3 linked regions of the Symmachiella macrocystis genome follow. The protein of the gene in region 1 binds, or shares a complex with, the protein of each later gene. Links are inferred from orthologs where the notes say so. Each region holds a gene or a part of one and is shown on either strand. Other genes may lie near its edges.

What was found.
Region 2: the proteins of CA54_RS26195 (region 1) and CA54_RS07315 are in contact, whole or in part, in a cryo-EM structure (PDB 6KHJ), measured with the Thermosynechococcus vestitus proteins. The link is inferred for Symmachiella macrocystis from one-to-one orthologs. Residues at the interface, in WP_011056552.1 of Thermosynechococcus vestitus: Leu46, Met47, Tyr48, Thr50, Ala51, Cys52, Phe54, Ile55, Glu56, Ala58, Ala59, Ile61, Gly62, Ser63, Arg64, Phe65, Asn76, Pro78, Thr89, Thr91, Lys93, Met94, Ala97, Leu101, Met123, Phe124, Ser126, Asp127, Ser128, Tyr129; in WP_011057128.1 of Thermosynechococcus vestitus: Pro17, His18, His19, Pro20, Ser21, Met22, Val25, Arg27, Met29, Thr31, Ile38, Asp39, Cys40, Glu41, Pro42, Val43, Ile44, Gly45, Tyr46, Leu47, His48, Arg49, Gly50, Met51, Lys53, Ile54, Asn57, Arg58, Pro65, Tyr66.
Region 3: the proteins of CA54_RS26195 (region 1) and CA54_RS07295 are in contact, whole or in part, in a crystal structure (PDB 6I1P), measured with the Thermus thermophilus proteins. The link is inferred for Symmachiella macrocystis from one-to-one orthologs. Residues at the interface, in WP_096411117.1 of Thermus thermophilus: Ala56, Arg57, Asn58, Asp59, Arg62, Phe63, Ala110, Ser113, Ser114, Gly115, Gly116, Met117, Asn119, Gln125, Asn126, Asp134, Val135, Tyr136, Val137, Pro138, Gly139, Cys140, Arg143, Glu145, Ala146, Ile148, Tyr149, Ala150, Met152, Gln153; in WP_096411123.1 of Thermus thermophilus: Val22, Thr23, Val24, Pro25, Tyr26, Pro27, Val31, Ala32, Leu33, Phe37, Pro64, Ala65, Asn94, Met95, Leu96, Arg97, Cys98, Ile99, Phe100, Phe119, Glu120, Met121, Ala122, Asp123, Tyr124, Glu125, Tyr126, Asp128, Leu129, Lys144.

Annotation. Positions count from the first base shown.
Region 1 is NZ_SJPP01000003.1:701,208-704,223, reverse strand. Bases 150-2,901 are described here. They hold CA54_RS26195 (NADH-quinone oxidoreductase subunit B), read left to right. Parts: upstream 150-1,125; coding sequence 1,126-1,677; downstream 1,678-2,901. Other genes in these bases: sufB (Fe-S cluster assembly protein SufB), read left to right, coding at 2,719-2,901; sufC (Fe-S cluster assembly ATPase SufC), read left to right, coding at 1,774-2,583; CA54_RS26200 (helix-turn-helix transcriptional regulator), read left to right, coding at 317-976. Outside these bases: more of sufB, read left to right, coding at 2,902-3,016. UniProt on the Escherichia coli protein: NDH-1 shuttles electrons from NADH, via FMN and iron-sulfur (Fe-S) centers, to quinones in the respiratory chain. The immediate electron acceptor for the enzyme in this species is ubiquinone.
Region 2 is NZ_SJPP01000001.1:1,885,587-1,888,566, reverse strand. It holds CA54_RS07315 (NADH-quinone oxidoreductase subunit D), read right to left. Parts: upstream 2,120-2,980; coding sequence 881-2,119; downstream 1-880. Other genes in the region: CA54_RS07305 (NADH-quinone oxidoreductase subunit A), read right to left, coding at 2,822-2,980; CA54_RS07310 (NADH-quinone oxidoreductase subunit C), read right to left, coding at 2,237-2,764; glgP (alpha-glucan family phosphorylase), read right to left, coding at 1-501.
Region 3 is NZ_SJPP01000001.1:1,882,651-1,885,642, forward strand. It holds CA54_RS07295 (NuoI/complex I 23 kDa subunit family protein), read left to right. Parts: upstream 1-1,219; coding sequence 1,220-1,765; downstream 1,766-2,992. Other genes in the region: trpD (anthranilate phosphoribosyltransferase), read left to right, coding at 1-919; CA54_RS07300 (DUF2203 domain-containing protein), read left to right, coding at 1,987-2,433; CA54_RS07305 (NADH-quinone oxidoreductase subunit A), read left to right, coding at 2,526-2,992. UniProt on the Escherichia coli protein: NDH-1 shuttles electrons from NADH, via FMN and iron-sulfur (Fe-S) centers, to quinones in the respiratory chain. The immediate electron acceptor for the enzyme in this species is believed to be ubiquinone.

The DNA.
Region 1 (3,016 bases):
CTGCATCCGATTGATGCCGTTGAGTTCTCAGTGTCAATTGTCGAGTTGCCAAACGCAAATTTGCCAGGATTGTTTTGAGAGAGCAGCTGCCTTCTTCTATCTCATGCACAACGTCCCCGCTTTGAAAAATGCAGGTGTTACCCGGCTGGGCGGGGAGCGAGAACCACTCGATGTCATGGTCAATTCATCACGTCAAACCCCGAGGATTTCTTTTTCGCATTTTTAGTTGTCAAAATTACTTGAAATGTATAAGATGACGTTGTAGCGAAGGTGTATTTCCTGCCTGAGCGACACAAATGATCGGCTGTAAATCCTTATGAAGAAAACACTTGAGAGTCAGGATCGCGAGTTCCTTGAACGGTTGCAGCGACTCAGCTGCGGAACCGTGCAGGAGATTTGCAAAGAGTTGGGGGTGACGGCGACCGCCGTTCGCCACCGGCTGGTTCGACTACAGAGTTTGGGATTTGTCGGCCGTGATCTTGTCCGTGAAGGACGCGGTCGTCCGCATCACGTTTATCGCGTCACGCAGGCGGGACAACGTGAGTTGGGGGACAATTACGGTGATTTGGCGCTTGTGCTTTGGCGGGAATTGCAGTGCATCCCCGACGAAGCGGTCCGTGCCAAAGTCGAGTCGCGGATTCGCGACGCGATGGTTTCGCAATACGCACATGCGGTCAACAGTCCGCAGTTGAGAGATCGCTTTCAACAATTGGGTGAGGTCTTAGCGAAACGCGGATATGACGTCGAAGTTGATCAGTCGTCCGAGTTACCGGTACTCCGTGAAAATAACTGTCCGTATCAAGAATTGGCGGATAGCGATCGCGGGATTTGCGAGATGGAAGAAGAAGTTTTCGAAAAGGTTTTGGGAGTGCCGCTGCGGCTTTCCCAGTGTTTTTTAGATGGTCATTCCTGCTGCGAATTTGAGCCGGCTGAAATGGCTTCACCCCCTGTTAATGATGCAGCAGATTCTCGGTAGTCCCCATGGATTGCGATAGAGGATAGAGTTGCTAAAGTGGACATAATCGGTCGGCGGTTTGACAGTGAAGCCGACTTGTCCTGGCTGGACACAAATGCATTGTTCAAGCCACTTTAGTTCCGTAGACATTCGAAAGTAGACAACCTCAAATGCCCTGGATCGACGAACGCTTTGAAGAAAACGTTGTGGTCACTACGTTGGAACAAGGGATGAACTGGGCGCGGCAGTCCAGTATTTGGCCCATGACGTTTGGGTTGGCGTGTTGTGCTATCGAAATGATGGCCGCCGGAGCCAGCCGATTTGACTTGGATCGGTTTGGAGCGGGTGCGTTTCGCGCAACTCCGCGTCAAGCTGACCTGATGATCGTTGCCGGCACGGTGACCCACAAAATGGCCAGCCGTGTGCGTCGACTTTACGAACAAATGCCCGATCCCAAATACGTCATCGCCATGGGCGCATGCACGGTGGGGGGCGGCCCTTATTTCAAATATGGTTACCACGTGGTCAAGGGTGTCGATTTGGTTGTACCGGTCGACGTCTATGTCCCCGGGTGCCCTCCGCGTCCTGAGGCCTTGTTGGAAGGCCTGATGCGGGTGCAGGATAAAATCAAAGCCAAGCGTATTGCCAAAGGGGCAATCGATGAATTGCCGGTGCCGCACCACAGTGGCCAAGTGGCGATTCCAGAAGTTCTGGAAGTTTGATTCGCCGCGCCGCGAATCACGAGTGACGAACCTTGGTTTTAACCACCAGGGAGTTTTGAAACCGATAATGCTGAAAGGCAAGTTAGCGAATCCGGAATGACCAGTTTACTGAAAATTGAAGATCTGCGGGTCAGCGTTGATGGCACTCCCATTCTCAAGGGAGTCAATCTCGACATCCGCCAAGGCGAAGTCCATGCTTTAATGGGCCCCAACGGCTCGGGGAAAAGCACACTGGCGTTCGCATTGATGGGGCACCCCAAATACGAAATCACCGGAGGCACGGTTGAAATCGACGGCGTGAACCTAGTCGATTTGGATCCAAACGAACGAGCGCGACTCGGTTTGTTTCTGGCATTTCAATATCCGGTGACAATCCCCGGCGTCAAAGTGGCCGACTTTTTGCGGCATGCGGTGACCAACGTTCGGAATCCGGATCGCAAAGAAGGCGAAAATCTGATCCCGATGCGGGAGTTCCGTAAGGAACTGAAAGGCAAAATGGAAGAGTTGGGCATGGATCTGGAATTCGCCCGACGCTATTTGAACGACGGTTTCTCCGGCGGCGAAAAGAAACGGATGGAGATTCTGCAACTGGCGATGCTCAATCCCAAATTTGCGATTTTGGATGAAACCGATAGCGGTTTGGACAGCGATGCCGTTCGCGTTGTGAGCGAAGGCGTGGCTCGACTGTCCGGCAGCACCGAGATGGGTGTGTTGATCATTACGCACCACGAACGTTTATTGGAATTCAACACTCCGCAATTCACGCACGTGATGCTAGCGGGACGCATCGTCGAAACCGGCGACGCATCGTTGGCGGCCGAATTGCACAATCAAGGTTATGCCGGTGTCCGCGAGAGACATCCTGAGGCGGCTGCCGAAGAAGTCACTGAACAAGTTGCTGGCTGAATATCAAGTTGCTTCTAAACTCTCAGGCGATTTTGCAATTCTGTGTGTAACAGCTTTGCAAACCGGCGTAACCGGGTTTTGAAACGGGCTTAGAAAACCGCGTGAAGCTAACATCACGCTGGGAGCGATAACGACATGACGACCGAACTCGACACACAATCCACAGCAAAGCCCGACATCGGTGAATACCAATATGGATTTCACGATTCGGAAGAGGCCTACGTCTTCAAAAGCCGTAAAGGCTTAGATACGGAAATCGTCCGGCAAATCTCCGAGATGAAAAAAGAGCCGGAATGGATGCTCAATTTCCGTCTGCAAGCGCTGGAGACATTTTTCAACAAGCCGCAGCCGGAATGGGGCGGCGATCTGTCGCAGTTGGACTATCAGGACATTTATTACTATGTCCGCGCATCGGACCGTCCCGAAGGCAGTT
Region 2 (2,980 bases), on another replicon or contig:
GAGTTCGGTATACGATTCCTGTTGCCAGCCGTTATCGTCGATGTATTGGTTGAAATAACCTTCGTCGTAGAACAGCCCCACGCCGACCAGCGGCACACCCAAGTCGGAGGCGCTTTTCAGGTGATCGCCTGAAAGCACACCAAGTCCGCCGGAATAAATCGGCAGCGATTCATGCAGGCCGAACTCGGCCGAGAAATAGGCGGCCGGCCGTTGTCCCAACACGCCGGCGTGCCGTGCACCCCAGGCATCGGTTGATTCCATATAACGTACCCAACGCCGGTACGCCCAGTTAATCCTGGTGTTCAGGCCCATTTCCATCGCGCGGCGTTCCAGCTTTTCGGGCGGAAACTCCTGCAACAAGATGACAGGATTGTGTGCCAGTTTTGACCAACGGATCGGGTCGATGCTGCGAAAGATTTCGCCCACTTCGGGTTGCCAGGACCACCACAAATTGCTGGTCAGTTCGGTCAATTTTTCGTGGAGGGTTTTTTGTTTAGCCATGAATTTCGCCGTCTCGTCTTCGTTTTATGATGCCGACGCGCATCAAACTGCGCGCCGCGCGGAACGACCAATGTACGGAAAATAGCCGCGTGGATGTGGTTTAATGAATCACGCCGCGACAAGCAACACGAACCGATCAGACTGAGGGCAGTCCCCAACATCTCTCGCGGTCGCGCTTCTATCCAAAATGGCGGAATCGCCTGCAGATCGATAATCCACATCCGCCGCAAAGTATAGCGAATAGATGCGCCCGCTCGAAGCCTAGACAAGGCGCAGTCCGTCAAACACGGCGAATGCTGCCGCGCAGCTTGGCCAGATTGCCGGGTTTGACTGCGACTTAGAAATTATTGCCAAGAAAGTGCGCGACAGCAGGTGCGACTCAGCGGTCGATCTCACCCATCACGACGTCCAACGAACCCACAATCGATGGGATGTCGGCTAGCAGGCAGCCGCGGCAGAGGTCGGCGGTCACGGACAGATTGCAGAAGCAAGAGCTTTTGGCCCGTGCGCGAAGTGGTGCCGCTTTGCCGTCGCCGACGAGATGAAATCCCATCTGGCCGCGGGGGCATTCGGTTTCCAAGTAGCATTCGGCCGAGGGGAGTTTGGTGTTCAACTTAAACGGCACGCGGTACTCACCGGCAGCTGTGGGGTATTTAGCGATTGCTTGGCGAACCAGGCCGATCGATTGCACGACTTCCATCATCCGCACGTAAAAACGGCACCAGTTGTCGCCCAGGACCGCTTCGGGCGGCGCCTTTGCAAAGGGGGCAACCGGGATCTCGTACTCGTAACCTTCGTACATGCGGGTGTAGATGCTTTCGCCGTCGCGACGCAGATCGTGATCAACACCACTACCCCGCAGTACCGGACCGGTACAGCCGTAGCTGATGGCGTCTTCACGCGACAGTTCGCCGATGGAAGCGGTCCGTTTGATGAAGATGGAGTTTTCAGTCAGCAGCGTGTGGTACTCGAGGATCCGCGGCTCCAACCAATCCAGGAACATTTCGGTCGCCTCCATCCAGGAGACATGTTCGTGCGGATCACGGCCGGTCAACGAAGCCAGTCCGGGCGGAATGTTGATCGATGCCGGCAGGTCATGCGTGGCGCCGCCGACGGTGATGTAGCTATAGGTCAGCCGCGCACCGCAGACTTCTTCGAACAAATCGAGAATGATCTCGCGTTCGCGGAACGCGTAAAGAAACGGGCTGAAACTTCCCAGGTCTAAGCCGTAGGCGCCCATGCCGACCAGGTGGCTGGCGATGCGCCCCAATTCAGCAATCATCACCCGCAGGGTCATCGCTTTTTCAGGAACTTCCATGCCGATGAGTTTTTCGGTCGCCAGCGCAAATCCCAGGTTCATATTCATGCCGGCCAGATAGTCCATCCGGTCGGTGTAGGGAATCCATTGCGGGGGAGACAGGTTCTCGCCGATTTTCTCCGCGCAGCGATGCAGGTAGCCGATGTGCGGCGTGACTTCGTGCACGACTTCACCGTCGGTCCGCAATAACAATCGCAACACGCCGTGGGTACTGGGGTGTTGCGGCCCCATATTGACCAACATCTCGTCAGTACGGACGTCAAACTCAATGACCCGGGGATCTTCTACTTGAATGCTCATCGCGGTCTCGCGGTGCTGTGTTGTCGTTTGAATTTAAACCGTGCCGCCGGCAGTTGCTCACGGAGTTCGTATGTGGTCTTGGTAAGAGCGAGGCTCCCGCCCAGCCGCTGGCGAGGATTAGTTGCGAACGCCGTGGTACTCGAGCGGAAAGTCGTAATCTTTGCGTAACGCATGACCGACCCAATCTTCCGGGCAGAGAATTCGCCGCAAGTTCGGGTGTCCACTGAAGTGGATACCCATCAGGTCGTAGGTTTCTCGTTCGTGCCAATCGGCGATGCCCCACACGCCGGTCACCGAGGGCACTTCCGGCAATTGTCCTTGCTGGTCGTTTTGCCAACGGGGGAGTTTGACTTTGACCGTCAAAAAATGCTTGTGCGTGTAACTGTATAGATGGTAGACGACTTCTAGGTGCGGCTCGTGTTCGAACTTCGCTGCCTTCTTTTCGTCCGGTTCAAAGTAGTCCACGCCACTCAGATTGTTCAGCCCGTCGAATCGCAGTTCGCTTGCGTCTCGTAAATATGTGCTGACTTCCACAATCGCGTCGGGGGCGACTTCAATCCAGGGGTCGAGAGCGTCGGCGTCGACGGCGATGATTTTGTCGCCGAATTTCTCAACAAGTTGCTTATGAATTTCTGTGGCATTCATCGTGGCGGGTTGCCTGATCAGGAAGGGAATTCGCAAAGACAAACGAGACGCGCGGGACTACGCAACAGGAGCGGGTTCACGTTGCTCGATGGGGAGTGGCGCGGGAACCGGCGGACCGTCCTGCTTGGCCTTTTCTTGGATTTCTTGTGCCACGGCCCGGACCCAATCCAAGTCGCCCCGTTTCCAGACGTAGGCAAAACCGACGAGCAACACGGA
Region 3 (2,992 bases), on another replicon or contig:
GACGGCCGCCGAGATCGCCGCACTGCTGACAGCCTTGCGGATGAAGGGCGAAGCTGTGGGTGAAATCGTCGGCGCGGCTCAAGCGATGCAGGAACGCGCCGTATCGGTTCCCAGCGACAAGACGGGATTGCTGGACACGTGCGGGACCGGGGGCGACAAATTACACACCTTCAATATCAGCACGGCGACGGCGATCGTCTCTGCGGCACTGGGGATCCCGGTTGCCAAGCACGGCAATCGCAGTGTGTCCAGTTCGAGCGGATCGGCGGACGTGTTAGAGGCCTTGGGCGTTAAAGTCGACGTTCCCGTGGCGACCGTCACAGAATGCCTGGATGAAATCGGCATCGGGTTTTGCTTCGCACCATTGATGCACGGAGCCATGAAACATGCCGCACCAATCCGCCGAACCTTGGGGTTTCCGACGATTTTCAATCTGCTGGGACCGCTGACCAATCCGGCCCGTGCTGAATTTCAACTGCTGGGGGCCAGTCGCAACGCGACCGCTGAGATCCTGGCGGCAGCTGTTGCCGAACTAAAGCGCTCGCGGGCCTTGGTGGTTTGTGGCAATGACGAATTGGACGAAGTCAGCCTGTGGGGCACCACCTTGGCCTGGGAAGTGCGCGGTACAGAGATTTCGCAGCATGAATGGTCAGCCGCATCGTTTGGTGTAGACGAATGTTCAGCGGCCGACCTACGTGTGGAATCGGCCGAGGAGAGTGCTCAGGTCATTCAGGAGATTTTCTCCGCAGAACCTGGGCCGCACCGCGATGTGGTGGTTGCCAACGCCGCCGCGGCATTGTTGGCCGTCGGCAGAACCGAGGATCCCATGGAAGCCGCCACAACAGCAGCAGAGGCGATTGACTCCCGCGCTGCGGAGTTGGTTTTGGCGAAACTGGTCGCCATGACCAATGCGAATTGACGTCCAAAAGTTGAGTCTCGTGGCGGGAATTCTATAATTCCAGGTACAGAGCGAGCATCAAGCCAGGAATAGGGCGAACAGTGCCACCAGCCAAGCCGATCGGCAACGAACACGGGTATTCCCGGAAATGAGAAGCGGCGCATGTGACTTGCAGCGGGACCTTCACGTCATATAATTCAAGGTGAACGACTTTTTCCTTAGTTGTGAGTCGGAAACAGCGAGACGGTTTTCAGATTTGACAGTTGGCGGCTTCCCCACGAGCCAAACTTGCGGGGAAGTGATGATAAATCGGAGTTTGTGATGCGTGAATGGTTTCGGAATATCTGGGTGGCGGTTTCAACCGTAGTCAGCGGGATGTGGGTTACGATGCGCACCATGCGTAAAACCTACGGCCGTCGAGCCTTTACGCAAGTTTACGAATACCCCGAAGTCCCGGTTCCCGTCAAAGCGCGATACCGCGGATTTCACCGCTTCGACCTGACAACCTGCATCGGCTGCGACAAATGCGCCGCTGCTTGTCCGGTGGATTGCATTTACATTGATAAAGTCAAAAGCCCCGTCGGCAAAGGTTTTCGGATCGACGGTTATACGATCGACTACACGAAATGCATGTTTTGTGCATTGTGTGTCGAACCTTGCCCGGTCGATTGTATCTTCATGGGGTCTAACCACGACTTGAGCAGTTACGGCCGCGACGGTTGCGTTGTGGATTATGCCAAGTTGCCATTGGAAGTGGCGTGGGGACAAACTACGCTGAATCCCACGGCCGTGGCGGAATCCAAAGTGCTCTCCGAACCGGTCTGGGTCAAAGGCGAACCGAGTCCGTTTGAACCGGCGGAATCATAGTCATTTGCGGGATACGCGTACTAACTTTCTTTCAAAACCCACTCGACGGAATCGCGACACAAAAATAACGATGGCTTTCAGGTTTTGAAGCTCATCTCTAAAACCGCTGCCTGTAACCAGCATGTTGGTCGTAGGACGACCCGCATGTCGGTCACAGCAGCCTATTTCATACAATTGGCCTCACCATGGATTCCACAACATTCGATGGGAAGCTCTTCACGGTGGAAGAGGCCCGCAAGACCTTGCCGTTAGTTCGCGCGATCGTCGGTGACATCGTACGCCAGGCGAAGGATGTTCGAGAGCGCCAAGAGCGTTTGAAGCGTCTGCATCATTCGCAGGTCAAACGGTCGCAAGAGAGCGACGCCGACAATCCTTATCGTGAGGAAGTCGAGCAGATCGAACAAGAACTGCGCCGCGATGAAGAAAAGTTGCAGGAGTACGTCGACGAACTGCTGGAACTCGGCGTTGAATTCAAAGATTTTGAACGCGGTCTAGTCGATTTCCCGCACGCGATGGACGGCCGGGTGGTTTACCTGTGCTGGCATCTGGGCGAAGAGGAACTCGCGTACTGGCACGAAGTGGACGCCGGATTCTCGGGGCGTCACTCACTTCTGGAAGACTCGCTGACGAGCGAGAAGCCGCTGGATACACAGGACGCGAGTGAATGAGGCATTCGCTCGAGTTTATCAAGCTATAAGAAATAACGATTCGGTAACGGTGCACCGACTCCCTGGATACCTAATAAGGCAATCGCAAGACAATGACGGATTTGGTCGGACACTTTTTGATGTTCACGCTGGTCGGCGTGATTTTTCTTCTAGCTCCGTTGCTCATCGGCCTTTTGGTTCGCCCCAATAAGCCGACAGATGAAAAAATCTCCGTCTACGAGTGCGGCGAACCGACCATCGGCACCAGTTATATTCAGTTCGACCTACGATTTTACGTGGTCGCATTGCTGTTTATTATCTTCGACGTCGAAGTCGCCTTCTTCTTTCCTTGGGCCATGATCTTCGGCGGCTCCATGCAGTTGGCCGATGCACAACTCGATCACCGCGCCGAACTGAGCGCCAAACTGCTCAACCAACCCGCAACTGCCGCGACGCACGAAATTTCGCGGCAAACCGCCATGGACATCGGCTTGCTGGGCGTTGGAGACATTCTCGTGTTCTTCTCCGTGTTGCTCGTCGGTTTTGCCTACGTCTGGAAACGGGGCGACTTGGATTGGGT